DNA from 3 places in the Paenibacillus durus genome. Region 2 is predicted to be linked to each of the others. Evidence: riboswitches for the same ligand, from Rfam matches in the RefSeq annotation. Region 2 holds a riboswitch; each other region holds the start of a gene.
What was found. A riboswitch is a leader RNA that binds a small molecule or an ion and turns the genes downstream of it on or off. The one in region 2 is predicted to bind thiamine pyrophosphate.

Region 1 (9,975 bases), 830 kb from region 2:
ATGCGCGGCAAACTGCTGGGTGATCGTATCCATAGGATTCATGACAAATTCCTCCCTTTCGGACGGTAAAGTCTTGCTCGCTTCCGGCGAAGCATGTCTTTCTCTAGTTCAATACCCGGATGTTAATCGTAAAACTTCCTAGATAAGAATTATTATAATAAGCATATCAAATGTACAGCAAAAAGGAAAGAGGCAAGCCCTGGCAGCCGCGCCAAAGGATCGCATTTCAAGTCAAAAAAACCGGAAGCGATCCGCTTATAATAGTCCTATACAATCGCAGAAAGGACTGCCGCCATGCAATACTATCAGCAGATTCAAAAAGCCGTGGATTATATCGAGCGAAATCTTCAAAAGGAAATCGGGATGCGCGACATCGCTTCATCGGCCTCCTTCTCCCCTTTCCACTTTCAGCGCCTGTTTCTCGCTATTTCGGGCTTTACCGTACAGGAGTACATCCGCAAACGCAGGCTCACCGAAGCGGCCCGCCTTCTGTCAGATTCGGATGAAGGCATTCTCAAGGTTGCCCTGGCCTATCAATATCATTCCCAGGAGGCTTTTACGCGCGCTTTCGAGAGCTATTTCGGGATGACACCAGGGAAATACCGGAAGAAGAATCAGGCTTTCGCCAGTCAGCCTCCGATCAGTTTCCTGGATGACCTGGGAAGGAAAGACCAAGAATTCGAGATGGGCAAACCGGAAATTATCCATAAGAACCGCATACGGATCATCGGCTGTGAATATCAGACAAATCTGAATGAAGGGCGGCATTACCGGGATATCCCCGGTTTTTACGACGAATTCGGAAGGAACGGCCGCTATCTGCATCTCCCGGATAGACTGGCGCCAGATATGGTCTACGGCGTTTCCTGCCGCTTTCAGGATGACGGCGGATTCTCCTTTATTGTAGGTGAGGAAGCAGGGGAATGCGCGGAAGTGCCGGACGGTCAGTACATCAAATTCGATCTACCGGAAGGAAAATACGCCGAATTCAAAGCCTATGGCCCAGCCTGGAATATTCAAAAGATGCGGGATTTCATTTACGGTGTATGGCTCCCCCATTCGAATTACGATCGCGGGGAAGGGCCTGATTTTGAAGTGACCGATGTGCGGAACTCCACGTTCCCAGAGGACATGAGGATCAAAATATTTATTCCGCTTTCTTGAGCAAAAGCCCATACGGATGTGTGCCCGGAGCCCATACCTTATAGCAGATCCCTTATCTGTAAGGAGGATTACCGGGTGCTTAAGAAGACGAAAAAAAGTGATGCGTTCGTTACGGCGGACGTACTGGTCAAAGTGGCGAAGGGCATGCTGCCGTTCTACCGGGCAATCGCCGGAAACCGGAGCTATGCAAGCGCATGGTCCCGCGCGGTCGTCGGAGCCGACCTGGGGCTTATGCATTCCCTGCTGAAGCTCGCGTCGCCTCAGGCCGCCCGGCAGGGATACGGTACAAACGCCATCGGTTATTTTATTACCTATACATTTCCGCTGCCTATTGCGTCCTATACAAACGGTACTACCATCCCGCCGGGACTGGTACAGTTTACGTTCAGTACGGAGGTACACCGCCGGATTGCCCGCGCTGTCCTGCCGCTGTACCGCGAGCTTGCCTTTAACCGGAATTTCGCTGCCGCTCTTGCCCGGGGCATTCGCCAAGGTGACCGCAAGGCGGTTACCTCCATGGTTCGCGGTTTGGTCCGGACCCGAGGGCTGCGGTCGGTGAAGATTGAGGAGTCGGGAATTGCTCTCCTGTTCAAGTACAGCGATTCCCATTATCCTTACCGTAATCTTTTGTTCCGTGAATTGGATTAATTAGCCTTTCCGTCCTCCCTCCCGCAACCTTTCCAGCCTGTCCTCCGTTTAGAGAATATGGCGGCTTCCCAAGCCGTACTCAGCAGGAGGTGCAGCAGTATGATATCAACTAAAAAGTCTTTAGCAGCCTTTTCAATCAGCGCAATAATGATGCTCTCGGCAGGAAGCGAAAGCTTTGCCGCCGGCAGCGAATTCACTGATATCGGTTCCGTTCAGGGTAAGGATAAAATCGCTAGTCTGAAAGACCGTGGGCTCGTTAAAGGAGTATACGGATCGCGTTTTATGCCGAAGTCTGTCATAAGCTCGGCGGAAGGCATCCAGTTCATTTCGGGCGGTCTGGAGCTTAATCTTGACGCCATTAGATTCGTAAAGGCTCCCGTAGCAAGCGATATTTTCACCAAGGTCAAAGATGACGAGTGGTATGCCAAGGCTTTTATTAACGCGTACTATAACGGCGTTGAAATCCCTGCGAATATCGATCCCAAGGAACCGATGACCAAAGAGCAGTTCACCGTTCTTCTCGTTCAAGGGCTCGAAAAAGGCAACATTCTGCCGATGATCAAGATTGCTCCGGCAAAAATTGCCGATGAGGACCAAATCAACCCTGCGAGCCAAGGCGCTATTCAGCGGTCCCTCGTATATAAGATCAACACGCTGGACAAGGATGGAAAGTTCAATCCGGGAAGCAAGCTCACACGGGCTGAGGCAGCGGTTATGCTGTATAATGCGCTGGAGTATTTGAAGGCTTACGGAAATAAGTAGCCCTTATTGCCATTTATGATTATTCAATTAGGATGCAAAAAAACGGATACAAATAGACCTGATAAGGAGTTTCCTCATCAGGTCCATTGTTTTATGAAGGACATCAAGATACATCCTCCTTATCGGCAGGGTTATTGAAACCCGTCTTTTAGCCAAGCGCTGGCTAGAGATATTGCACTTTTGGCCGCGGCAGTGTCTGATAATGCATTTAACATAACGAAGTCATGGATTATTCCTTGATAACGTACCGCAGTGACATCAACACCAGCCTCTCGAAGTTTATTCGCATAAGCTTCACCCTCGTCCCGCAGGACATCAGCTTCGGCTGTAATGATCAAAGCCGGCGGAAGACCGCGAAGCTGCTCGGTAGTTGCCCTCAGCGGGGAGGCCGTAATCTGGTTTCTTTCCTCAGAATCGCTTGTATACTGATCCCAGAACCACATCATCCCGTCCCGGCGCAAAAAGTATCCTTCGGCGAATTGATGATAGGATTCCGTATCAAATGAAGCATCCGTAACTGGGTAGAAAAGGAGCTGTTGTCCAATAGCAGGACCACTGCGCTCTTTGGCCATCAGCGTGATTGCCGCAGTCATGTTGCCGCCGACACTATCGCCGGCTACGGCTATGTGATCCGAATCAAGCCCGTGTTCTTTGCCGTGCTCTGCGATCCACTGCAGCACAGCATAGATTTCTTCAATGGCCGTAGGATACTTCGCTTCAGGGGACAGACTGTAAATCGGGAATACAAGAGCAGCTCCACTCTTCACGGCCAGTTCACTGATCAGCCGATCATGGGTGTGTGCGTTGCCGAACACCCAACCTGCACCGTGTATGTACAGAATGACAGCCAGATTCTTCTCAGCAGCATGTTTCGGACGTAAAATCCGAATGGATACGTGGCCGCCTGGACCACCTGTAATACTGATATCTTCTATGTCAACGTCTAGCTTTTGAACCTCGCCCGCCTGGGCTTCGTCGACCGCAATTCGCCCTTGTTCCGGTCCTAGATCGAATAAGAATGGCGGATTGGCTGTAGCCTTAACAAAATTTTGTGCTTCCTGCTCAAGAACAAGTTTTTTCTCCATGTTTTTTCAATCTCCTTCTATCATTTTATTTTGGGCTAACTAACTTCTTGATGAATGTTCCAAGCCAATCCGCCTTTGTATCTATTATTGTTCATGTTTAAACTTCCTTTCTTTTTTTGAATCAGACACATTCAGTTTAAATTCATCAAGAAAATAACGCTTCAAAAACGTACAAGTACGGAGTTGTTATAGGAAGATACCCCCCTCGTTTATAGATCAATCAATCTAAAATGACCAAAAATATCGGTAGCTTGTTTATCGCTTCAACTAAACGAGAAATACCATTTAAAGAGCACCCCACAATGACAGTGGAGCTTTTGTTGGGTCGAAGCTTCGGGCAGAATAATTGAAAGAAGGTTTACTTCCAGCACGATTCCTTTATAGAATATAGAAGTAGTTTTACATAAAGGAAGTGCAGGAAATGTCCAATCCAGGAATCAACAATGACAACAGGATTAATCCATTCAGCGCGGACTGCGAACAATGCTTTGGTTTGTGCTGCGCAGCATTGCCGTATGCCAAATCAGCCGATTTTGCCATGGATAAAGCCGGGGGTACTCCCTGCCCGAACTTGCAATCGGATTTTCGCTGCGGCATTCATAAAGACCTTCGAACAAAAGGCTTTCGGGGGTGCACCGTATATGAATGCTTTGGTGCGGGTCAAAAGGTGTCCCAAATCACCTATCCGGGAAACGATTGGCGGGATCATCCGGCGTTGGCACAGGAAATGTTTGAGGTATTCCCTATAATGCAGCAGCTGCATGAAATGCAATATTACTTGAACGAAGCGCTCAGTTTGGAAGAAACTCGGCCGATTCATACAGATTTGCGGAATGTTCTTGAAAAAACGGAAGAGCTCACCCGTCTGAATCCGCGCTCGGTTCTGGAGCTTAACGTCCCCGCCCATCGGGCGACTGTCAATGACCTGCTTCTGCAAGCAAGTGAACGGGTACGGGCAAAAGCTGCGCCGAAGCATAATAACAATCAAAAATTACAGAACAAAATCCGCAGGGGCAGTGACCTCATAGGCGCAAATCTAAGAGGAGCCGACCTTAGAGGAGCTAACTTGCGAGGCGCTTTGCTTATTGCATCCGACCTGAGAGATTCCGACATGAGAGTAACTGATCTGATCGGCGCCGACTTTAGAGATGCCGACCTTAGCGGCGCTGATCTCAGAGGGAGCATTTTTCTTACGCAAGCACAAGTTAATTCAGCTAAAGGCGATAGGAATACCAAGCTGCCGCCTTCATTACGCAAGCCCGATCATTGGTCAAAATAATGGCGCGATCGAAGGAGGCCGATACGATGGATAACAGTGTTACGGAAAAAACACTTCGCAGCGTCCCCTTCCTGCACGCAGAAGCAAGCATCGAGCCGATTAATAATGGCTATTCCGGCGACCATAAATACCGGGTGACGCAGAACGGGAGCAGCTATCTGCTGAGGATCTTCGATGACGGACTATATAGGAACAAGCTGGCCGAATTCGATGCGCTGAAAAAGATGGAAGCCTACGGCGTCAAATGCTCAAGGCCGCTGGAAATCGGGTTACTGCCTGACACCGGGCTTGGTTATTACGTTCTTACATATATAGAAGGCGAAGATGCAGCGGATCAACTGCCGCTTTACTCTCCTGAAGAGCAATATCGCATCGGATACGAAGCGGGTAACGAACTGAGAACCATTCATCAATGCAAGGCGCCGCCCGGAATGTCCTCGTGGGCCGAGCGAAAAACGGCAAAGCATCGGCGATATATGGAGGAATACGATAGACTCGGGGTACATATCCACGGCGACTCCAAAGTGATGGAATTCATCGAGGGCTGCCTTCCGCTGATGAAGGAGTCACCGAATCTGCTTCAGCATGACGACTTCCATACGGGAAATCTTATTGTTCAAGATCATCGGCTGGCGGGCGTTATCGATTTCAACCGGCTGGATTTTGGTGACCCTGTGCATGAATTCATCAAAGCCGGCTTTTTCAGTTCGGAGGTCAGTGTGCCTTTCTGCATAGGCCAGATTAAAGGATATCATCAGGGACAGGAGCCGGATGAGTCGTTCTGGCAGCTATATTCCCTCTATACAGCGATGGGCCTTATATCATCCGTTGTATGGAGCATTAAATTCGTACCTGAAGAAATGGACGATATGATGGCCAGAATCCATCGCGTGATGGAGGATCATGCCGGTTTCGAGTCCGTGAGACCCAAATGGTACATTGAGGGATCGGCTAGGTATATGGTATAGTAAATAAGCTTATAACCGAATAAAGACCGCAATTTCACTAGGGGAGTCGTCCGACTGAGACGAAGCCGCGAGCTTCGGACCCTTGGAACCTGATCTGGATTATACCAGCGGAGGGAAGTGGAACCTAAAGCTTACCTATCTACGCCGCGCAAGGTTTAGCGCTTGTACGGCAGATATCTTGGAGGCTCGTTCATTTCTCTGACTGAAATGGACGGGTCTTTATTCATGTTAAGGAGGGTTGACCGACTATCGAAGAGCTTTTATCTCTCCGCCGGCTTACTTTTTCGTTTCCGCAGCAGAAGCCGGTATTTTCCGATCTTTCGTTAACGATCCGCCAGGGTGAATTCGTCAGCATTATCGGTGCCAGCGGCTGCGGCAAAAGCACGCTGTTCAAAGCGATAGCCGGACTGCTTGCCAAGGCGCAGGGAGAAATCACGCTGCAAGGCTGCGCCAGCGGTGAGAACCGGCTCGGCCAAATCGCCTACATGCCTCAGCAGGACCTGCTGATGCCTTGGCGTACTGTGCTGGACAACTGTCTGCTGCCGCTGGAGATCAAGGGCCGGGCGGGCAAGGGCGCAGCGGCCTCGGTCCTAGACATGCTGGAGCGTTTCGGACTCGCCGGTTATGAGCTTGCCTATCCGCATGAGCTGTCCGGCGGGATGCGGCAGCGGGCCGCTTTTCTCCGGACACTTATGACCGGCGGTAAGCTGATGCTGCTTGATGAGCCGTTCGGCGCGCTTGACGCCATGACGAAGCGGGACATGCACCGCTGGCTGCTGGAGCTGTGGGGAGAGCTTGGGCGAACGGTTATGTTCATCACGCATGATCTGGAGGAGGCCATTCTGCTCAGTGACCGCATCTTTCTGATGCCGCCTAGCAGCTCCGGCCCCCTTCATGAGCTGAACGTGGGACTGCCAAGACCCCGGCGGCTGGAAATGAATTACGAGCCTGGCTTTGTCTCTTTACGGGCCGAGTTGGAGCGGAGGCTGTATGAAACGCGCACCGTTTAAGGAAGGATCACGCCGCTACGGAGCCTTCCTTCTCCTGCTGCTGCTAATTCTCGCTGTGTGGGAAGCGGCCGTCCGCTCAGGATATGTTCCGTCCTTTATCCTCCCTGCGCCCTCCTCGATCTGGACCGCATTGGTACAGAACACCGGACTGCTGTTGGGTACGCATCTGCCAACCACCTTAGAAGAAGTAGTGGTCGGCTGCCTGATGTCGCTGGTTGGCGGCATTTTGCTCGGGATCGGCATGCACCTGTCCAAGGCGCTGGAAAAAGCGCTCTATCCCTTTATCATCATCAGCCAGACGATTCCGCTGATTGCGCTCTCCCCCATTTTTATTATGTGGTTCGGTTATTCGCTGTGGAGCAAGGTCGCCGTCGTCTTTCTGACCGCGTTCTTTCCGGTCGTTGTCGGCGTCTACGACGGACTCGCCAAAAGCGGCGGCGCCTACAAGGAGCTGCTGCTGACCATGGGCGCAAGCCGCAGGCAGCTGCTGGTCAAGATCGGCATTCCGCTTGCGCTCCCCTCCTTTTTCTCGGGGCTTAAGCTGTCGGTGGTGTACTGCGTGATCGGCGCAACCATCGGAGAATGGCTTGGGGGAACGCGCGGACTAGGTTATTACAGCCGCCGGATGGCGGGAAGCTTGCACAGCGCCGAGATGTTCGCCGCGATCGCTCTCCTGTCGGGTCTCGGTGTAGTACTGTTCCTGGCCGTCCGGCTGCTGGAGCATCAGATTCTTAAGAAAAGAGGTTCTTATTGATGAATTTTTTTACCCGTATTAAAGCTATAATGGTCCTGCCTGCTATCTCGCTTCTTCTGGTAACCGCCGCTTGCGGCGGCTCTGCGCCATCCGGCGACTCCAAGGCTCCTGCCTCTCCTTCGCCTACCGCTTCTCAAGCGGCAAGTCCGGCGGAGCCCGCGCACAAGCTGACGCTTATGCTCGACTGGTACCCGAACGCCGTGCATTCTTTTTTGTACACCGCTCAGGAAAAGGGCTTTTTCGCCAAACAGGGAATTGATGTGGAAATCCAGATGCCGGCGGACACAAATGATGCGCTGAAGCTCGTCGCCGCAGGCAAGGTCGATCTGGCGCTAAGCTACCAGCCGCAGGTGCTGATGGCCCGGGGGGAGAAAATCCCCGTGAAAGCGCTGGCCTCCATTGTCCGTCATCCATTGACTCACCTGATGGTGCCTGCGAACAGTTCCGTACATACCCCTAAGGATTTGGCCGGTAAATCGGTGGGTTATTCCTCCATTCCGCTGTATGAGGCGATGGTTAAGACGATGGTCAAGGCCGACGGCGGAGATCCGGAGAAGGTTAATTTCGTGGATGTGGGCTATGACTTGATCCCGGCCATTTCCACCGGACAGACCGATGCCATTATGGGCGGTTTCATCAATCATGAGCAGCTCATTTTGCAAAAAGAAGGCCATCCCGTAAACTCTATCGACCCGGCGAAATATGGCGTGCCGGATTATTCCGAGCTTGTGCTTGTTGCCAGCGACGAGGGAATCGGTCAGCATAAAGACGACTTCATCAAGTTTCTGACGGCGATGCGGGAAGGCCAGACCTACGTAAAAGAGCATCCCGATGAGGCGCTGTCCATCCTGCTGGCGCATGAAGACGGGACCGCTCCACTCGACAAAGAGATTGAGAAGCAGAGCCTAAGTGTCCTGCTGCCGCTGATGGACGCGGGAGATAAAGATTTCGGAGTTCAGGATGCGGAAAGCTGGGATAAAGTGCGTCAGTGGCTGACGGAGAACGGACTGCTGCCTGCGGATATTAAGGCCGAGGACGCTTTTATAAATCTATAAACTATATAAGATGAACTTGAAAAAATGACATCAGGGGAAGAAGGAACGAAGGGGAAGTTTGGAACTGTAGGAGCGATAGCGATCGCCTTTGTCTCCGGATTTCAACCGCCAAGAGCGGTTTTAAATCAAGAAATCTGGAGACAACAGCGGCCGGAAGTCCAAACATTCCTCGTAGTTACGACTGATATCTGATAGAAAAGTCTTAAGTTCATCTTATATATACTCAAATTAGGAGGAATTCCAAATGTCATTCATAACCAAGCTTCGGGAAAACAATCCGCTCATCCACAACATTACCAACATCGTCGTCACCAACTTTACCGCTAACGGCCTGCTCGCTCTGGGAGCTTCGCCGTTTATGGCGGATGCGCATGAAGAAGTGGCGGATGTCGCTGCAATGTCCGGCGCTGTCCTGATTAATATCGGAACGCTTAACGATCACGCCATTAAGGCTATGCTGCTGGCTGGCCAGTCTGCCAACAAACACGGCGTCCCGGTCGTGCTCGATCCCGTGGGAGCGGGCGCTACCGCCTACCGGACGGAAGTGACGCATCGGCTTGTTTCCGAACTGAAGATTACCGCACTGCGGGGCAATGTGGCCGAGGTTGCCAATGTCATCGGGGAGAAATGGTCCATTAAAGGAGTGGACGCGGGCGCAGGCGACGGCGATCATGTCGAAGTGGCCCAAAAAGCGGCGAAAAAGCTCGGATGTATCGCCATTGTTACCGGCAAAGAGGATATTATCACCGACGGTAACAAAACGTATATCGCTGCCAACGGCCACCCCATTCTGACCAAAGTAACCGGAACCGGTTGCCTGCTCAGCTCCGTCGTTGCCGCTTTTCTGGCGGTTGCCGGGGATTCCCCGCTGGAAGCGGCTGCGGAAGCCCTCTCCTTCTACGGAGTCGCTGCTGAAATCGCCGCCGCCAAGACGGCTGAACAGGGTCCAGGCAGCTTCCAGATCGAACTTCTGAATCAGCTCTCTCTTCTTACGCCGGAGGAATACGGAAAATTGTCGAGAATCCGCGAAGTTTAACCCGAAATTTCCAGCAAGGGAGACGAACAAATATGAACGTATACAAGGCGTTAACAATTGCCGGTTCGGACAGTGGCGGAGGCGCGGGCATCCAGGCCGACCTTAAGACGTTTCAGGAGCTGGGCGTTTACGGCATGTCGGCGCTGACTGCGGTAACGGCGCAGAATACGCTCGGGGTTCAGGGCGTGTACCCGCTTGATCCGGAAGCTGTGGC
Region 2 (9,975 bases):
CAGCAGGCAGCAAATGCAAGAGGGCAGGATTCCGGGCCGGACGATGCTGGACGGGTTATGCATCTTTTTCGGGGGACTGCTGCTGATTATACCGGGATTTATCACGGACATTATTGGCTTCACCTTGGTTTTTCCCCTGACCCGGCCTCTGTACCTCGGATTTCTGCTGAAGTGGATTGAGAAAAAAATGAAGAACGGCACGTTTACCTATTATAAGAGATAACCGGCACTTAAACTTTACCCAAAAGAGCGAAGACCGTCTGATCATCATGCGGCTTTCGCTCTTTTTATCGTTTCATATGGCCGCGTTTGTGCACGTACAGATTTAGAGGCGTTATGCCGGCTTAGAGCGGCAGGCAGCTCTTGCGGGGCCGTCTCCTTAGTGCAGTCTGCCATTTAGAATATAGGAATGGAGACTTCGGAAGACACCCGCCCGCCACAAGGCGCCAAGGATCACAAGCGCAACCGGACCGAGAATCAGGCCGGCTGCACCGAGCAGCTTCAGGCCGGCGAACATGCCGATCAGCATGGCAAGCGGGTCGAGACCTGTGCTGCTGGCCACGAGCTTGGGCTCCAGCACCTGACGGGTAATCAAAGTGATGCCATACAACACGGAAAGACCGATGCCAAGCGGCATATCACCTGTCATATAGGAATAGAGAGCCCACGGAATCATTACGATACCGACGCCAAGATAGGGCATCAGATCGACAAGACCGATCATCAGTCCAAGAACGAAGGCCGATTTGACACCCAGAAGAATCAGGCCGGCGATAACAATGACTCCAGTAATCGAGATTAAGACAAGCTGCGCAAGCAGATAACCGAAGAACGCTCTCCGCAGATCGCTGAAGATTTTCGCCGCTGTGCTGCGAAATCCGTCCGGCAGCCAATCTGACAGTATTCGGCTCCGCCGCTCCCATCCTGTGGCGAGAAAAAAGGCAGCTAGAACGACGACAATGAGGACTGTTCCGAGCGATGGGAGGGAAGCGATTATTTTAAGAATCAGATTGAAGATGCCGGTAACGAGATTGGTCGCGGCAACCCCGATCGATTCCGTCGTTTTGCTGATATGGCTGTCGATCGTGGCGTGATAATCCGGATTGCTGTTGTAGAACTGGTTAATTTGGTTAATGATATTTTGAAGGCGGTCGCTGCGGCTCCAGGATTGAAGCAGTTCATGCCACTGCGGCGCGTGAAGATTGAAGGATTGGGCAAGAACGGCCAGTTCTTTCACCAGCCGGGTAACAAGCGCGGTAAGCACAAGCCCAGCGGAGCCGATATAAAGCGCAAGCGAGAGGATGACCGCAAGCCATGACGGCAGCCGAAGCCGCTTTAGGCCTTCTACGACCGGGCGTATGCTGTAAGCGAGCAGCCAGGCGAGGCACAGCGGATACAGCAGCGGAAGCAGTACATAGAGGCAGAAGAGAACAAGAATGACGGCCAAAACGACCCATAGGCCTCTCAGCAGCCTCTTCAGCGTCAGGCTGTCCATGCCGATTCTCCTTTCTTTATGCGGAAATGAACGGCTCTTATAATGCTCGTCCTCGTCCTAATGTATATTCCGGTAAAAGGGAAATCATCCCTTTTTTCGGCCCGTGTAAACTGAAGGTGCATACATGAAACGCTCGCAAGGAAGCAATTTTCTATCTCTCCGATAAAATCATTTGATGCGCCGCAAAGCTTCCATATAGTTCACGTAATCTACAATTTCCGGTATGATAATTAAAGGCTCTATTTTTTTGGATTGACCTATTATTTCATCAACCTTCTGGGCAGCAGGCTTAATTAATACGCTATCATTTTTTAACTACTTTAAATTGTAAATGTTTTCACAGGTTTTCACCTCTAAATACCCTCAGTTGGCAAAAGGAGAGATTTTACAATGACAGTTATAAAGGGACTGGAAGGCATTGTTGCGGCTGCTTCCTCCATCAGTTCAATTGTGGACGGCGTGCTCACTTACCGCGGTTATGATATCGATGATCTTGCCGAAAATGCCAGCTTCGAAGAGACGGCCTTCTTGCTCTGGTTCGGCAGCTTGCCTACCACGGCCGAGCTGGAGAAACTGAAGCGGGACCTGAGCGATTTTGCGGCGATTCCGGAGCAGGTTATCGCGCAGATGAAGCTGTATCCGAAGGATGCCAATACGATGGCCGCCTTGCGCTCCGCCATATCGAGTCTGGCGCTGTACGATGAGGCTGCCGATGATATGAGCCGCAGCGCCAATGAAATCAAGGCAGTGAAGCTGCAGGCGCAAATTCCGACGATTGTGGCGGCGCTGGCGCGCATCCGCAAAGGGCTGGAGCCTGTCGCTCCCAAGCCTGGCGCCTCCATTGCCGAGAACTTTTTGTATATGCTCCGGGGCGAGCAGCCCGATATGGTATCGGTCAAGGCTCTCGACACAGGGCTTGTGCTGCATGCCGACCATGAGCTGAACGCCTCGACCTTTACCGCAAGGGTAACGGTTGCGACGCTGTCTGACATTTACTCCGGAGTCACCTCGGCAATCGGTGCGCTTAAAGGTCCGCTGCACGGCGGAGCGAACGAAGCTGTAATGAAAATGCTGGAGGAAATCGGCAGCTTTGAGAATGTAGAGCCTTATATCCGCGCCAAGCTGGACCGCAGGGAGAAAATTATGGGCTTCGGGCATCGTGTCTACAAGAACGGCGATCCGCGCGCGAAGCACCTGATGAAAATGTCGCGCGAGTTGGGCGTAATCAAGGGCGATACGACACTGTACGACATGTCCGTGAAGATTGAAGAATTGGTAACCGGGCAGAAAGGCCTTAAGCCCAATGTCGATTTTTATTCCGCGTCCGTGTATACTCAATTAAGCATAGACCGCGAGCTGTTTACGCCGATCTTCGCCATCAGCAGGGTATCGGGATGGACCGCTCACATTCTCGAACAGTACGAAGACAACCGCATTATCCGTCCGCGCGCGGAATACACGGGTCTTGTGGAGCAAAAATACGTTCCGGTCAACGAAAGATAAGCAGCCTTTTTTCTGCATGCCTGTCCTGAGCGGAAGGACGCTGGCGACAGATGATTAGCCGCTATAATGGCATACGCTTCTTAAAGCCCTGATTTCATTTTCCCACCCTTAAAGCTGGGAGAAGCGTATGCCGCACACCAACATTTAAGGAGGAATTATACACTAATGCTGAAACTCGAAAAGTATGAACTGCCGACAGAAGGCGAACAAATCACAATTGACAATGGCAAGCTGCAGGTTCCTAGTAATCCGATTATCCCTTTCATTGAAGGCGACGGAACGGGCCGCGACATTTGGAAAGCCTCCAAACGGGTGCTGGATGCGGCGGTGGATAAGGCTTACGGCGGAACCAAGAAGATTGCCTGGTATGAAGTGTTTGCCGGAGAAAAGGCGTATAATACATACGGAGAATGGCTTCCGAACGATACGCTCGAAGCGATCCGCGAGTACATCGTTGCCATCAAAGGGCCGCTGACGACTCCGATCGGCGGAGGCATCCGTTCCTTGAATGTGGCGCTGCGCCAGGAGCTCGATTTGTATGTATGTTTGCGTCCGGTGCGGTATTTTGACGGGGTACCTTCCCCGGTTAAGCGTCCGGAGCTGGTCGATATGGTCATTTTCCGGGAGAACACGGAAGATATTTACGCCGGCATCGAATACCAGGAAGGGACAGAGCAGGTTAAGAAAGTGATCGAGTTCCTGCAAAAAGAAATGGGTGTAAGCAAGATCCGTTTCCCGGAAACATCGGGCATCGGCATCAAGCCGGTATCCTCCGAAGGCTCGAAGCGTCTCGTTCGCGCCGCTGTGGAATACGCGGTTAAGCACGGCCGTAAGAGCGTTACGCTTGTGCACAAAGGCAACATTATGAAGTTCACTGAGGGCGCGTTCAAGAACTGGGGCTATGAAGTGGCCGAGCAGGAGTTCGGTGACAAGGTGTTTACCTGGAACCAGTACGATGTAATCAAGGAGCGCGAAGGCGCCGACGCGGCGAATGCGGCTCAGAAGCAGGCGGAGCAGGATGGCAAGATCATTATCAAGGACGCCATCGCCGATATCGCGCTGCAGCAGGTGCTGACCCGTCCGACCGATTTTGACGTCATTGCGACGCTGAACCTTAACGGTGACTATCTGTCCGACGCACTTGCGGCGCAAATTGGCGGGATCGGCATTGCTCCGGGTGCGAACATCAACTACGTGACCGGGCATGCTATCTTTGAAGCCACCCACGGTACGGCGCCTAAATATGCGGACAAGGACGTTGTTAATCCAGGTTCGGTCATTCTGTCCGGCGTCATGATGCTGGAGCATTTGGGCTGGCAGGAAGCCGCCGATCTGATCTACAAAGGTATGGGAACTGCCATCAACAACAAAACGGTAACCTATGATTTCGCAAGGTTGATGGAGGGAGCGACAGAGCTGAAATGCTCCGAATTCGCTGACCAAGTGATCCAGCATATGTAGGAAGGTCGATTCATTGAGCATCAAACGTTACAAGATTACAGTCGTTGGCGCCGGTTTTACCGGCGCCAACACGGCTCTGATGCTCGCTCAGAATTGACAAAAGTATGAACGTATCCCCATTTTATTTATGATAAAATGGGGATTTTTCTTTTGAGATTAAGCAATTAGTGTTTATAATATTTATTGATATAACTTATGTCATAGATTTATCGGGAGGGATATGGTATGAACTGGAGCGTTTTAATGTTCTTACATATGATTGGCACGCTGACACTCGGTTTCTACCTGGTGCTGCCTTTCATTCTAGGCCGGACAGAGAAGCTTTCTTCCGCAGCCAAGGAGGGTTCGCTGAGCGCAATCGGCGCGTTTAATCGCGTTGCCCAATATGGCTTGGTCATTCAACTGCTTACCGGCGGCTACATGATGACCAAAGGCGAGTACTCGGTCCCGTGGATGATTATAGTTACACTGCTGCTGCTCGCCATGTTCGCTTTGGGCGGCATTATGAGCAAGCCACTGCGGCTTGCGGCCTCAGGCATAAAGCAGAGCCGAGACGTCTCCCGCGAAACCGGCAAAATCCGCACGTTAAGCGCGCTGCTCGCGGTGTGCTTGCTGGTTATGGTTTTCTTTATGGTTTTTGATGAGATTATTTGAAAATTAGCTAAAGCCCGGCCCACGTCGCCCGTCTCCATTTGGAGGCGGGTGTTTGGTTATTGTGAGCAGGAACGAATAATTGCACATCCCAAAGACATCCTAAGGAAAGTCTATATTTTACAACTTTTCGAAAGGAGAATGAAATATGTCTGAGAGTAATCAGCAAGCCCAAAAGACATTGCCGCCGCAGCATCAGGATCGTAGGCCCGGTCTGGAATCGGAGATGACGCCCCGGCCTAAATACGAACCGGCGGGATACAAAGCGGCGGGTAAGCTTCTCGGTAAAGCGGCGCTGATCACAGGCGGAGACAGCGGCATCGGCCGCGCGGTAGCTGTTGCTTTTGCCAAGGAGGGGGCCGATGTAGTCATTTCCTATCTCAATGAGCACTCCGATGCAGAGGAGACGAAGCGCCAGGTCGAACAGGAAGGACGCAAATGTGTTCTCGTCTCCGGCGATATCGGCGTCGAAGTCTTCTGCCAGGATCTTATCAACAAAACAGTGGAAGGGCTGGGCAAGCTGGATATTCTTATTAACAATGCGGCGGAGCAGCATCCGCAAGAAAGAATCGAGGATATCAGCTCCGAGCAGCTGGAGCGGACGTTCCGCACTAATATTTTCTCGATGTTCTATTTGACAAAAGCGGCTATGCCCTACTTGAAACATGGCTCGACGATCGTCAACACGACGTCGATTACGGCTTACAGAGGAAATCCTCAACTGCTGGACTACTCGTCCACCAAAGGGGCGATCCTCAGCTTTTCGCGTTCACTCGCCATGAATTTGGTGGATAAAGGCATCCGTGTCAACGCGGTCGCGCCGGGTCCGATCTGGACGCCGCTCATTCCGTCCACCTTCGACGAGAAGAAGGTCAGTGAGTTCGGCGGAACACAGCCAATGAAACGGCCGGGACAGCCTGAAGAACTGGCTCCGGCTTTTGTCTATCTGGCTTCCGATGATTCATCGTATGTAACCGGACAGGTTATTCATGTGAATGGCGGCGAAATCGTTAACGGTTGACGACTCTTAACGTATCCCAGAGGATTTCTGCTGAATATGCAAGCCCCGATCCAAATCACGCGGATTGGGGCTTTTTCATGAAAAGGTGGTATGAAAAGGAAATTTATGATACGCTGTGAAAGATCAATAGTTGCATAGCGTGAACACTAGGGGTGCCGCAAGGCTGAGACGAACGCAAGGTTCGGACCCTTTGAACCTGATCTGGTTTATACCAGCGTAGGGAAGTGGAGAGTGAATATCTGCATCCGGGCCTGTCAAGGCTCGATCCCATTTGCAGTTTCCGGCCGCCTTCCTTCGGGAGGGCGGTTTTTTGTGCTGCTTATGACAAATAAACACAGGAGGCGAATAGGGCTATGTGTCCGCCAAAGTCAAAGGACCCCGAAATTCATCTCATATCCGGCGGCGGGACGTTAATGGACAGCTTTATCTTTATCGCTGCGGCCGTAGGTCCCTTTGTAGACTATATTCATTTGCGGGAAAAAACGCGCACAGCGGAAGAATTGTACGCAGCGGTCGAGAAGATGCGCAGCCTTGGGATACGCCCTGAACAAATCGTCGTAAACGATCGGTTGGACGTTGCGCTGGCCTCTGGCGCCGGAGGCGTTCAGCTTGCGGGGCACAGCCTCCGGGCCGCTGCGGCCCGCAAGCTGTCTCAGAGCCTGCGCATTGGCCGTTCCGTCCATTCCCCGGATGAAGCAGCTGCTGCCGCAGACGAAGGGGCGGATTACTGCCTCTTCGGGCATATATACGCCTCGGCCAGCAAGCCGGGTCTCCCGGGGAGGGGACTGGACAGGCTTGCGGAAACCGTGCGTGCCTGCCGGGTTCCGGTCATTGCGATTGGCGGCATTGAACCGGGCAATGCAGGACAGGTGATTTCATGCGGCGCGGCGGGCATTGCCGTACTCTCGGGCATCTGCGGCGCGTCCGATCCTGTGGCGGCCGCAAAGTCTTACCGTGCTGCCGTCCGGGCTGCCGCTCAAGAAGCCGGATATGAAAGGAGGTGAGGGCAATGAAACTCTATATCAACGGGAACGAGACCGAGCTGGACGAGGCTTGCGCTACGCTTGCGGATCTGCTGAGCCGCCCCGAATGGAAGGAACGGAAGATGATTGTTGAACTGAACGGCATGATCGTGGGCAGGGATGATTTCGGAACGGTCCCCCTTGCCGACAGGGACCGCATCGAGCTGGTGCATTTTGTGGGAGGAGGCTGAGGCCGGTGAATTTCGCCGGAGAGGACAGATACAGCAGGCAGGAACGGTTTTACGGGATTGGAGCCGAGGGCCAGAAAAAGCTGGCGCAGGCGAAGGTTCTGATTATTGGCGCTGGGGCGCTTGGCTCCGCATGCGCGGAGACGATGGTGCGCTCGGGTGTGGGCAAGGTGACCATCGTCGACCGGGATTATGTGGAGTGGAGCAACCTGCAGCGTCAAAATTTGTTCAGCGAGCAGGATGCGGCTGAGCGGATTCCCAAAGCGGTAGCTGCCGCCCGCAGGCTTCGCAGCGTTAACTCCTCTGTGGAAGTTGAAGGCATCGTTGCGGATATTACTGCGGAGGAGATCGGCCTCTATACCCGAGGGATCGACCTAATTCTTGATGCGGCGGACAATTTCGAGGTGCGGATGATCGTAAATGATATTGCCTCGCGAGACGGTATCCCCTGGATCTATGGCGCCTGCACCGGCAGCTACGGCATTTCAATGACGATTGTTCCGGGGCAGAGCGCCTGTCTTCACTGTCTGCTGGACAGTGTCCCAGCCGGAGGGGATACCTGCGACACGGTGGGGATAATCGGTCCCGCCGTGCAGATGACGGCTGCCTACCAGACGGCCGAAGCGCTGAAGTGGCTGTCAGGGAACGTTAGCGCGCTGCGCGGGACACTGGTCTCTTTCGATCTATGGACGAACCGTTACTCGTCGGTAGATACGTCCAAGCTGAAGCGCGCCGACTGCCCGTCCTGCGGCGCTAAACGCACTTATCCTTATTTATCGCCGGGCAGTCATTCCAGAACGGCCGTACTCTGCGGGCGGGATACGGTGCAGATTCGCCCGCCAAGCCAGATGAGACTTGATCTGGAGGAGTGGGAGCGGCGGCTGTCCGCCTATGGCCGGGCGGAGCGGAATCCCTTTATGCTGTCTTTGACACTGGAGCAGCACCGTATGGCGATCTTTCCCGATGGCAGGGTGCTCGTTCACGGAACGGGTGATCCCGCCGAAGCCCGGTCGCTGTATCACCGTTATTTTGGCTAACTATCAAGCATTCTATTAACCGAATAGGGGAGGATTATTATTATGCAGGATGCATTACATATCGGGGGCAAAGCCCTATCCAGCCGTCTGTTCATCGGAACCGGCAAATACAGCCGCAATACGCTGATTCCGGAGGTAATCGCCCGTTCCGGCTCCGAAGTAATTACCGTGGCGCTTCGAAGAGTCGACCCATCTTCGCGGGAGGAGAACATTCTGAGCCATATTCCGCAGCAGATGACCCTTCTGCCCAATACTTCCGGTGCGCGGACCGCAGAAGAAGCCGTGCGTATCGCTCGCTTGGCCAGAGCGGCAGGGATGGGGAACTGGGTGAAGATCGAAGTCATTAACGACCAGAGATATTTGCTGCCGGACAATCTGGAGACGATCCGTGCTACGGAAATTCTGGCCGCCGAAGGCTTCGTCGTCCTTCCCTATATGAGCCCGGACCTGTCTGCGGCTCTCCGGTTGAGAGACGCGGGCGCGGCGGCGGTGATGCCGCTGGGCGCGCCTATCGGAAGCAACCGGGGCCTCCGGACGAAGGAGCTGATCGGCATCTTGATTGAAGAGGCCGGCCTGCCGGTCATTGTGGATGCCGGAATCGGCCGTCCGTCGGAGGCGGCGGAAGCGATGGAGATGGGCGCGGCCGCCGTGCTGCTGAACACGGCGATTGCCACAGCCCGTGATCCGCTTGGCATGGCGGAAGCTTTTCGCGGCGCGGTTGCAGCCGGCCGGCAGGCGTATCTGGCCGGGCTGGGCCCGGTTCAGCAGGAGGCGGAAGCTTCTTCGCCTTTGACCGGTTTCTTGAACGTATAGGAAGGGGGACTGAGACTGTTGAGCTTTTTTGAGTCGCTGACGAACTTGGAGCGTATTCCCTTTAAGGAATTGTGGAAAAAGTACACGAAGGACGATGTCATGCGGGCGCTGGCCAAGGAGAAGCTGGATAAGGAAGATCTGCTTGCCTTGCTGTCACCGGCCGCCGGCCACCATTTGGAAGAAATGGCGCAAAAAGCGCAGCGCATCACCCGCTCGCATTTCGGCTATGCCGTTCAGCTGTTCACGCCAATGTATGTAGCGGATTATTGCGTCAACCACTGTACGTACTGCAGCTTTAGCGCCATTCATGATTTTCCGCGCAAGAAGCTGTCGTTGGAAGAAGTTGAAGCGGAAGCGGCGGCAATTGCCTCTAGCGGACTACGCCATATTCTGCTGCTGACAGGGGAATCGCGCAAAGACTCTCCGGTCGGTTACGTTAAAGATTGCGTAAAGGTGCTCGGAAAGTATTTCTCTTCCATCAGCATCGAGGTCAATCCGCTGTCGATGGAGGAATACAAAGAATTGGCCGATGCGGGCGTGGACGGATTAACTCTATTTCAGGAGGTGTACCACCAGGAGACGTACCGCAAGCTGCATGTTAAAGGCCCGAAGCGCAATTTCCGGGCCCGCCTGGATGCTCCGGAGCGCGGCTGTCAAGCAGGCTTCCGCTCCGTCAACATCGGCGCGCTGCTCGGCTTGTACGATTGGCGGCAGGAAGCGTTCATGACGGCGATGCACGCAAGTTATCTTCAGGACCGTTATCCTGGCTGTGAGATTAGCCTGT
Region 3 (9,975 bases), 1.7 Mb from region 2:
AAGGTATATCAATTTCGTCGTCAAAAGTAGAAACTCTGGAAAGATTGCTTGTAATTAAACAGTCAATGTATTTGTCCCCTGGAGAATGCATAACTACCCCAATATTTATGAATTCTTCCCTGTTCTCGTCCGGAACATAGCGAAGGACTGCAAATTTACAAATTTTCTCCACGTTAACCCCCTCCTTTCCATTGTGGCAAGATCGGTTTAAGAATTGGTAAAGCATCTTTTATTCTATGCAGACGGTCACACAAATATGCATGTAGCGCGATTTTGTCAGCATCAGTTATTAACCATTCTTCTGGTATAGTTTTAATAATATGCCACAAATCACGATCTGTCATTCCCGACATTTTCCCGATTATGTTATCAAACGGGTTATACCCTCTGACATGCGGTACTAATTTTCTGAATATGTATCCGTTTTGAGTAAATGGTTGAAAGTCAGCGCCGATTCTAATGTCAAGTTGTTGTGCATCCCAAAGCGCTCCTATTTCAAAAACATGAGAATGATCAATAACAACTATTTTCATTTGCGATTGATCGAACAGGAGATTCCCGCCGTTGCAGTCTCTGTCATTATTACGGATAAGTTGGTCAAATAGTATGATTTCAGGAACTATGGTCACGTTCAAGGCGCGTTCAAGCATTTTAGCGTTAGCTATTGGAAAGGTTTTGTTAATCCGTTTCGTTCCAAAATGAACCCCTGGATGAATTTCCCTTTCGCACTCAATATGATCTGCAATTATTTGCTCATAAAGATTTAGAAAGTCTTTATCAACATTTATTAAAGTAGGAGAGGCCAGAGGAAGTTTAAGCTGATGAGCAATTTTGGCGCAAACATACTCATTGGCCAAAACCCTTGGACCCTCAGGATTTTGTTGGAACTTTGTGTAATATGTATTTCCATCATCACAAAGAATGATGAACGGCTTAGTTACCCCATTAGTAACTGGTTTTATCGGTCTTACCGCATTTACAATTTGCAATTTTGGCACCTACTTTTAACGTATGCTTAGAGCTCGTTATTCTTTATTCTAGTAATATATGAATATATTACAAGACAATTTTTTGCAGCAATAGCTTTACGTTAAGCGGAAAATTAAATCATTTAAATTGAAAAGTAGCAGCTTTCGCATACCAGAAAGTACGGTGCCATTCTGGTAGATTACAACGAAATCAGAAAAAGATGATGGTCATATTTCGAGAGTTCGGAGAAAGCTCTAGGGGTAATGAAGAGCACAAGTGAAGCAGGAGTTGGTTGAGACACAGGTTGGGTAAAATCATCCGCAAAGAGATAATGGTTTTTAGAACAGCAAGATTCTTTGCGGGGGAGTTTTTTGTATTTTAGAATTGAGTCTTCTTACACTTGAGTATTATTGGGCGTCAACCCGGATTACCGCCCTTGGCCTGTTCTTCCCGCATCCACCCGGACAGCTGCCGTTTCAGCCGTAAGAACTCGGGATGCTCCGTCATTTCCTCCCGGCGCGGCCGGGGGAAAGGCACTTCGACCGTATGCAGCAGCGTGCCCGGCCGCCCCGAGAACACATAGATGCGGCTGGAGAGCAGCAGCGCTTCTTCAATGCTGTGCGTGATGAACAGCACGGAGCGGCGGTTCTCCTCCCACAGCTCCAGCAGCCAGCGCTGCATCTCGCTGCGGGTAAGGGCGTCGAGCGCGCTGAACGGCTCGTCCAGGAGCATCAGCTCCTGGGGAGCGAGCAGCGCGCGCAGGAAGGCGGCGCGCTGCTGCATGCCGCCGGACAGCATATGCGGATACGCCTTCTCGAATCCGCCAAGTCCGGCCTTCGCGAGCCAGCGCCGCGCTTCCTCGCGAGCTTCGCTTCGCGCCGCGCCCTTCAGCTCGCGGGCAAGAATCACGTTATCCTCGATGCTGCGCCAAGGAAACAGTGCCGGCTGCTGCGGCATGTAGCTCACGCTGCCCCGCTGCCCGGTAACCGGAGCGCCGTTCATGCGCACGGCGCCCGCATCCGGCTTAACCAGTCCGCCGATGATGTGGAAGAGCGTGCTCTTGCCGCAGCCCGACGGGCCAATGATGGATACGAACTCCTGCCGCTTCACCGTCAGCGACACCTGCTCCAGCACCGGAATGCTCAGCCCGCGCCGGGAGAATGATTTGAAGATGCCGGAGACCTCCAGTGCGGGTGCATCGCGGTCCGGCTCCGGTGATGGCGCGCCGGAAACAGGGGGGTGTCCGCCTCCAGGGGACGGCCCTTCCTCCAAGTCTCCCTCTGAAGACGAAAAGATCTTACGCGTCAACTTCAGCAGCCTCCTTCTATAACTCTTTTTCATACAGCTTGTCTATACACGTTCTGTGCGACCGTTTCTATGCGTCCCGCCGCGGCTTCCAGCGGACCAGCCATTTCTCCAGCAGGACAACGGCGGCGAATAGCAAGAGGCTCAGCAGCACGCTTAGAATAATGGCGACGAACATCCGGTCTGTACGGTACGCCGATTTCTGTATCTGCATATAGTAGCCAAGCCCGTTGTTTCCGCCGATCAGCTCCGCCACCACGGCGCCCGTTACAGCGTAGGCGGCGGATATTTTAATGCCGGAGAACAGGGAGGGCAGCGCATGGGGCAGCTCCAGCTTGGTGAAGATTTGCCGCCTCGTGGCGCCCGCCATCTTCATGAATTGAAGCATCATGCGGTCGGTCTGGGCCAGCCCGCCCATGCCCGCGACGGCCACGGGGAAGAAGCACACGAGAACAATGAGAATAATCTTCGGCAGCTGGCCGAAGCCGAACCAGATCACCAGCAGCGGACCCAGCGCGATAACCGGCACGTTCTGGCTTAAGATCAGCAGCGGGTAGAGCGCGCGCGCCGTCCAGGGCACAATATGCAGAAGTACGGCGCAGATCAGGCCCGCAGCCACGCCGAGCGGAAAGCCGATCATCGTCAGCCGCAGCGTCGCCAGCGTATGCCCTTTAAGGGATGAGGCGCTGGCAATGCCTTCCCGCCAAATGTCCGTGGGAGCGGGCAGCATCCATTTTTCCACATGGAACCAGGAGACCGACACCTGCCACAGCGCCAAAAACAAGATGACCGCCACAAGGGGCGGCCAGATTTGTCTCCACCTGGAACTCACGGGCGGTATTTCTCCGTCAGCTTGTCCATGCTGATTCCGCCCGGGTTATGGGCGATCTTGACTTGCGAGATGACGCTCGGGCAGCCCGCTTCGATCAGCGCCTCCTGCATCTCCCGGACAATTTCGAGCAGGTCGGCGAGTTCGCCCTCCATCGTCGTCTCCAGCGCATTGACCTGATGCTTCACGCCGGAGCGCTGAATGACCTCAATCGCCTTGTCCACATAAGGAATTACATCTTCGCCTCCCGGCGTTTTCGGAATCACCTGAATGCTCAGCAGCGTACTTGCCATTCCCTATCATCCTTTCATGTCATTAATTGTGAACCCCGTGAATCAAGATTTTAATTCTATTAAACTTACTGCCCGTCCGGCAAAAACTCATTCGTGAACGCCTTATCGGCCGCAAGCGGCTTGTCCAGCAGCTTCAGTCCGTACATCCAGTCGGCGTAATTTTTCCATACTTCGGTCTTCTGCTCGCCCCACCGTGCGGCGTCGTCCTTGTATTTCGGGCTGAGCCATTCCTGGCTGGCCTGAACGAGCTTCGCGTCAAGATCGGGAACCGCCTTGATCAGAATATCCGCAGCCTCTTTCGGATGGTCGATCGCATATTGATAACCCTTGGACGTCGCCTTCAAAAAGGCTTTGACCACCTCTGGATTCTCGGCGATTTCCTTCTCGCTCGTCGTCAGCACCGGCGTATAGTAATCGAGCTGCGGCGCGTAATCCTTCAAATAGAGCATATCCAGTGGCTCGCCGCGCAGCTTCGCTTCAATACCGGTCCAGGCGTAGAAAATCCAGGCAAAGTCAATGTCACGCTTAACGGCCGTAAAATAATCGGCTTCCCCGATCGTCACCTGCTTGACCTTCTTCACGTCGCCGCCGACCGGGTCCATAATGGCCTTCATGGAAGCTTCTTCGACCGGTGATCCCCAGCCGCCGTATGTTTTGCCTTCAAAATCCTTCGGCGACTTGATGCCCCGGTCAACCGGAGCCGCGAAGCCGGACGTGTTATGCTGGATAATCGCCGCGATGGATACGAGCGGAACACCCTGAATGCGCGCCATCGTCAGAGAGTCCTGTGCACCGACGCCAAAGGCGGCTTCTCCCGAAGTGACCATCGTATCCGCGCCCGCCGCTCCCGGCTGCACAATATCGACGTCAAGGCCCTCCTCCGAATAGTAGCCGAGCTCTTTGGCGACATACAGTCCGGTGTGATTCGTGTTCGGCGTCCAGTCGAGCGCGACCTTTACCGGCGTCGCCGCTTTGGGCGAGCTTTCGGCGGAAGCGGAAGCCCCCGGCGATGCGGAAGCAGGGGTTCCCTGAGCGCCGCCGGCATTTCCTCCCGAATTATTGCCGCCGCATCCCGCCGCCGTCAGTATGAACAGGCAGGTCAGGGACAGTGTTAACCATTTTTTTACTCCCATTATATCGTCTCTCCTTTGTCTTGCCGCCCCGAAGCCCGATGCCGGAAACGGCAGGTGTTCCCGTCTTCATTAAAGCTTACCCGCAAATCACGAAGCCGCTTGGCGGACCACGGGAGTTTGCGCAAATCTGAAAAAGCCAAAAAAGCGCCCCTGAACATTCGGGACGCGGCGGAGTGCATGACGGCGGCAGTCCTTCAGGACCACGCGCTTAAGGCTTTCCTACGCTGGCATTATCCAGATCAGGTATAAGGGTCAGTATCTTGCGGGATACACTCTCAGCCGGCCGTAATTCCAGCACCCCAAGGTTTATGAAGTTTCGGGTATTCTTTGCTGTTTACGCTGTAATTATAGACGCAAGGCTCTGAAGTTGTCCAGTGCCCCGGCCCATCCTGAAGCCGTCATTTATAATACCGTTGTCCATGCAGCAGGGAACAGTGAATGGCAGAAGCATCGGTGCGAAGGATTAGAGAAAAGCGCAGCTTTTGCCGGGAAATAATCTGGGAAATTAAAAAATCGGGATTTGGAAAAAAATTACGCGAAATGTGGCGGTTATTTGGGGTGAATTTCCGTCTTTTCCAGAAAAACATGCTATAATGACCTCAGGTTGCTGCATTTTTGTAGGCCCAAAGGAGGGTGTTCATGAACTGTATTCATTGTTCCCCTATTGAACCCATTGAAGACAAGGGAATCCTAAAAATTCGGCGCGCATCTCCCTCACTTGCATCCGCTGTTCAAGCGTCCGGTTTTAAAATTAAATCTTATCAGGAAGAAGTATGCGAGATTTCTTACAGCACCCGGGAACAGCTGCTGAATGTGATGAAACTGATCGAATCCGCGAAGGAAGCGGCGCTTCTGACCATATCCATAATCGGAACAGAACCTCCAAGCGAGTTGGAACGGTGGATGTCGCTCTCCCAGCTTCAGGTCCGCTTTAGCAATCATTCACTCATCGATATTATCGCCAATAAAGAATTTTGCAGTTATTTGCAGCCGATTGTCGATTCTTCCGAGCGGATTGTCGGCTTTGAGTTTTTGCTGCGGCCGCTGCCGCAAGGTACTCCGTTTCAGCCGCATATCCTTTTTGAGGTGGCAAGAGAAAGCGGATTTCATTCCTTTCTGGACCGGGCCGCGCGCATTTCCGCCATTGAAGCCAGCGCCAGGCTGCTGCCTCACGGAATTAAACGGTTCATCAATTTTCTGCCCTCTTCCATTTACGATCCCGAGTACTGTCTGACCCATACGTTTGAGGCGATTCAGCAGCAGGGCCTGAGACCGGAGGATTTTGTGCTTGAGGTGGTGGAAACGGAGGAAATCGGCGATATTTCGCATCTCACCCATATTTTTGCCGAGTGCCGCAGCCATGGCATTCTTGTTGCGCTTGACGATGTCGGCGCGGGCTACTCTACGGTAGAGGTGATGTCCAGCCTGCAGCCGGATTATGTGAAGATTGACCGGGGGCTGATCAGCTTTTGCGATCAGGATGCAAGCAAGCAGAAGGCCGTTAAGGAGATTATGGAGCGGGCCGGAGAGTTTGGCGGTAAAGTGCTGGCCGAAGGAATCGAGCGGCGGGAGGAATTTCAGTTCTGCCGGGAGCTCGGTATTCATTTGGCTCAGGGCTATCTGTTTGGCAAGCCAGCTCCGACTCCGCCGATCCATTTTCTGCATGCAGCCAGGATAAGTTAATATAGAATAATAACGCCTTCCCGCGCCGGAGCCGTTTGATTAAGTCCGGCCGGTACGAGGCATAAGGAGGGGGTGCTGCCATGAGCGGCACTTTGCTGTATATCGAGGATGATCGGCAAATTGCCGGCCCCGTTGCCCGAGACCTGAAGGACCGCGGCTATGCCGTCCGTTGGCTGCAGACGGGAGAGCGGGCCGTGGAAGAGGCGGAAGGATGCCAACTGGTTATTCTGGATGTCATGCTGCCGGGATTGGACGGATTCACCGTGGGCCAGCGGCTAAAGAAGGTTTTTCCTGACATTCCCATCCTGATGCTCTCAGCGAGAACGTCCATTGACGACAAGCTCCAGGGTCTGGGGTTCGCCGACGACTATTTAACCAAACCGTTTCATCCGGATGAGCTGGCCGCGAGAATCGGGGTTTTGCTGCGCCGTGCGGGCAGTGTGTCATCTTCGCCGCTAACTCTTGGGCATCTGACCGTCTATGAAGAGGAGAACCGGATTGTTCAGGCGGAGAGCGGGGAGGAAATACCGCTGACGGGCAAGCAGTTTCAGATTTTCTTTTACCTCTTGCGCCATCTCGGCCAGATTATGACCAAGGAGCAAATTTATGAAGCGGTCTGGGGTGAGCCCTATATGGAAGGGGACAAGACCCTGATGGTACATATCCGTTATTTGCGCGAAAAGCTGGAGAAGGACCCGGGAGCGCCGGAAATTATTGAGACCGTCCGGGGCATCGGATACAGGGTCAAGGCATGATAAAAAAGAACAGAACCCGAGGGCGTCTTCCTGGATTCCGCAGGTCACTAATGTCACGGTATCTGCTGATTATCGCGGCCGCCGTAATGTTCTTGCCCGTTATCATTTCTCTTAATATCATCTTTGTTTCCCTTTCCAGCAACTGGATTGAGCTACGGATGGATGACAGAACAAAGTCCGAGCTGGCGCTCTACTCCAGCACTTCCAATTTGGAGAACAGCTGGCATGAAGCGGCTCGTCTGCTGGCGGGCAAGTCTCCCCGGGAGATTGACACGCGCATAAGGGAACTAAGCGGGAGTTACAAGTACGCTTCTATGTTCTGGGTGGACGGAAGCGGGGTTACCCGGCTGTCGCTCCCTGCGCAGAAGAAGGCGCGAGGGAGCGCCTCCGACAAGGAGACCTCCGTCCCGGAGACATGGACGGTTTCTTCGTCGATCACTTTTATGAAAGAAAGCATCAACCGTGATCCGCTGACTATTGTCGCTTTTATCGGCGACCGTTCCGATGCCGGTGAAGGCTTCATGGTCATGACGGTTCCGAGGTCCGTGCTGCGGAGAGACATAAGCAGTTTTCCGACTTTGGGGTATGTTGCGGTGCTGCTCGTCCTGTTCATCGGGTTCGCGGCGGTATCCTGGCTGTTCTTCGCCAGAATCCGCAGGCGGCTGCTGCGGCTGCAGACCGCGATGACCCTTGACGGTAGGGACGGCCTCCCGGCAGCAATTCCCAAGGGCAAGCCCGATGAGGTGGGTCTGCTGGAAGAGGCGTTCAATACGATGGTTGCGGAGCTTAAGGACAGCCGGCGCAGAGAGTGGGAGGAAGAGGAGCTGCGCAAGCGGCTGATCGCCGATCTGTCCCATGATCTGCGCACACCGCTTACGGTTGTGCGCAGTCATTTGTTCGAGGTCGGCAAGGAACCGCTGTCCTTGCAGGGAAGAGAATCGCTCAATCTGATGGATGAGCGCATCGCCGACCTTGGCGTTCTGATCGACAACCTGCTGAGTTATAATCTGCTGGCAAGCGGCAGGGTGAAGCTGTCGCCGGAGCGCAAGGATATTCTCAGGCTGCTGCGGGAAAACGCCGCAGCGTGGTACCCGATATGGACCAAGGAAGGCATGGAGGTAGACATTGAACTGGAGGACGAACCCTTATACTGGGAGGTCGATGAGATCTGGTTCAAGCGTGTGCTGGACAATCTGCATCAGAACATCATGCGCCATGCCAAGGACGGTGGTTACGTCGGGATTGCCGCCGAGGACCGCAGCGGCACACGCACTGTCGTCATCCGCGACCGCGGACGGGGCATGGGCGAAGATTCTCCGGTGAAAGGAGCGGGTCTCGGACTCGCCATAGTCGATATGCTGCTGTCCCGCATGGGGCTTGCGTGGACGGCGGACAGCACTCCGGACGGCACCTCGGTCTTCATTTTTCCGAAAGAGCGGAATAATTTAAACGAAACTTAAACTTCGCGGGCAGTCTTCTTTAACCTTGGGGCGGTATGCTGGTTACCGAGGTGAAGAATTGACATGGAAACGATTATACAAACGACGGAACTGGTGAAAAAATATCGCGGCCGGACGGCGGTGGATCACCTGGATCTGAGCATCGGGAGAGGAGAAATTTACGGATTTCTCGGGCCGAACGGCGCGGGCAAGACGACGACGATCCGTATGCTGCTCGGTTTGATCGCGCCGACGGAGGGGCGCGTCGAAATCTTCGGCAAGGATCTCCGCAAGGAGAGACTGGACATTCTGCGGAGAGTTGGCTCGCTTGTCGAATCACCTTCCTACTACGGCCATTTGTCGGCGGTGGAGAACCTGGAGGCGATCCGCCGCATTCTCGGCGCGCCGAAACGCCGCATCGCCGAGGTGCTGGATATCGTCTCCCTGACCGGAGAGGAGAAGCGTCCGGTCAAGGGGTTCTCGCTCGGGATGAAGCAGCGGCTCGGCATCGCCGCCGCGCTGCTCGGCAGCCCCGAGCTGCTCATTCTGGATGAGCCGACGAACGGGCTCGACCCGTCCGGCATTCAGGAGATCCGCAGCCTGATCATGTCGCTGCCACAGGAGCACGGCATTACCGTGCTCGTGTCCAGCCATCTGCTGAGCGAAATCGAGCACATGGCTGGAACGGTCGGCATCATCCGCCAAGGCCGGATGATCTACCAGGACACGATTGCCCATCTCCGCCAGCGCTCGGCGGGAGAGATGCGGCTGGTCGTGTCGGAGCCGGAGGCCGCTTTGGAGGAAGCCTGCCGCAGAGGATATGACGGCATGCTGCGGACAGGCGAGCTCCGCTTCTCCGGAATGAACGATGCGCAGGTCGCCTTGCTGGTCAAGGCTCTGGTAGAGCAAGGGCACGCCATATACCGGGTAGAGGAGCAGCGGCAGTCTCTTGAGGAATTCTTTCTGCAGGTTGTGGAAAGGGAGGGGCTGTGATGAGCAGGCTGCTCGCAGCCGATTGGCTGAAAATCCGGGGCAAGGGCCTCTGGCTTCTGGTGCTTGTGGGACCCCTCGGCGTTACAGCGCTGCAGGCGCTCAATTTCGGACTCCGCTTCGATTATATGAAGAAGACATATGCCGGGGACTTGTGGGGCGGACTGCTGGATAACACCGTGCAGTTTGTACCTGTGGCGCTTTTTCTTGGCGGTACGCTGGTCTGTTCCCTAATGTCCAATATTGAGCACCAGACCAGCGCGTGGAAGCAGCTTCTCGCCCTGCCGGTCTCGCGCATAGCGGTGTTCGTATCCAAGCTTCTGCTATGCCTGCTGCTGCTGGCCGTGTCCTGTCTGCTGCTCTCCGGCTTCGTCACGGCGCTCGGTCTCATTTTCGGCTTTGGGGCTTCCGCAATTCCGGTCTATGACATTCTGCGCATCGGCTTTCTGTCCTGCGCCGCCGTTATGCCCTTTATCGCGCTTCAGCTGTGGCTGTCGCTGGCCTTCCGGAACCAGGCGCTGCCGGTTTCAATCGGCGTGATTTGCGCTATTGTGTCGCCTTTTACGACCACCCTATCGG

Region 1: it holds a riboswitch for thiamine pyrophosphate, as region 2 does, so the genes downstream of both, PDUR_RS12540 (ABC transporter ATP-binding protein) here and PDUR_RS09440 (thiamine phosphate synthase) in region 2, are expected to answer to the same signal.
Region 3: it holds a riboswitch for thiamine pyrophosphate, as region 2 does, so the genes downstream of both, PDUR_RS01850 (ABC transporter substrate-binding protein) here and PDUR_RS09440 (thiamine phosphate synthase) in region 2, are expected to answer to the same signal.

What each region holds. Positions count from the first base shown of each region.
Region 1 is NZ_CP009288.1:2,926,194-2,936,168, reverse strand. It holds gene PDUR_RS12575 (Fur family transcriptional regulator) at 1-42, opposite strand, end outside; gene PDUR_RS12570 (AraC family transcriptional regulator) at 295-1,164, shown strand; gene PDUR_RS12565 (hypothetical protein) at 1,240-1,812, shown strand; gene PDUR_RS12560 (S-layer homology domain-containing protein) at 1,912-2,574, shown strand; gene PDUR_RS12555 (alpha/beta hydrolase) at 2,706-3,659, opposite strand; gene PDUR_RS12550 (pentapeptide repeat-containing protein) at 4,081-4,938, shown strand; gene PDUR_RS12545 (aminoglycoside phosphotransferase family protein) at 4,965-5,906, shown strand; TPP riboswitch at 5,936-6,039, shown strand; gene PDUR_RS12540 (ABC transporter ATP-binding protein) at 6,155-6,916, shown strand; gene PDUR_RS12535 (ABC transporter permease) at 6,897-7,670, shown strand; gene PDUR_RS12530 (ABC transporter substrate-binding protein) at 7,670-8,725, shown strand; gene thiM (hydroxyethylthiazole kinase) at 8,970-9,761, shown strand; gene thiD (bifunctional hydroxymethylpyrimidine kinase/phosphomethylpyrimidine kinase) at 9,794-9,975, shown strand, end outside.
Region 2 is NZ_CP009288.1:2,099,919-2,109,893, forward strand. It holds gene PDUR_RS09410 (FxsA family protein) at 1-223, shown strand, start outside; gene ytvI (sporulation integral membrane protein YtvI) at 380-1,495, opposite strand; gene citZ (citrate synthase) at 1,886-2,998, shown strand; gene icd (NADP-dependent isocitrate dehydrogenase) at 3,164-4,459, shown strand; gene PDUR_RS09430 (hypothetical protein) at 4,685-5,113, shown strand; gene PDUR_RS09435 (SDR family oxidoreductase) at 5,259-6,131, shown strand; TPP riboswitch at 6,270-6,371, shown strand; gene PDUR_RS09440 (thiamine phosphate synthase) at 6,485-7,135, shown strand; gene thiS (sulfur carrier protein ThiS) at 7,141-7,344, shown strand; gene PDUR_RS09450 (ThiF family adenylyltransferase) at 7,350-8,378, shown strand; gene PDUR_RS09455 (thiazole synthase) at 8,421-9,191, shown strand; gene thiH (2-iminoacetate synthase ThiH) at 9,210-9,975, shown strand, end outside.
Region 3 is NZ_CP009288.1:388,648-398,622, forward strand. It holds gene PDUR_RS26980 (DUF3037 domain-containing protein) at 1-172, opposite strand, end outside; gene PDUR_RS01830 (HipA family kinase) at 174-989, opposite strand; gene PDUR_RS01835 (ABC transporter ATP-binding protein) at 1,387-2,157, opposite strand; gene PDUR_RS01840 (ABC transporter permease) at 2,345-3,106, opposite strand; gene PDUR_RS01845 (thiamine-binding protein) at 3,103-3,396, opposite strand; gene PDUR_RS01850 (ABC transporter substrate-binding protein) at 3,462-4,529, opposite strand; TPP riboswitch at 4,729-4,841, opposite strand; gene PDUR_RS28470 (hypothetical protein) at 4,968-5,123, shown strand; gene PDUR_RS01855 (EAL domain-containing protein) at 5,169-6,212, shown strand; gene PDUR_RS01860 (response regulator transcription factor) at 6,293-6,967, shown strand; gene PDUR_RS01865 (HAMP domain-containing sensor histidine kinase) at 7,018-8,427, shown strand; gene PDUR_RS01870 (ABC transporter ATP-binding protein) at 8,491-9,399, shown strand; gene PDUR_RS01875 (ABC transporter permease) at 9,399-9,975, shown strand, end outside.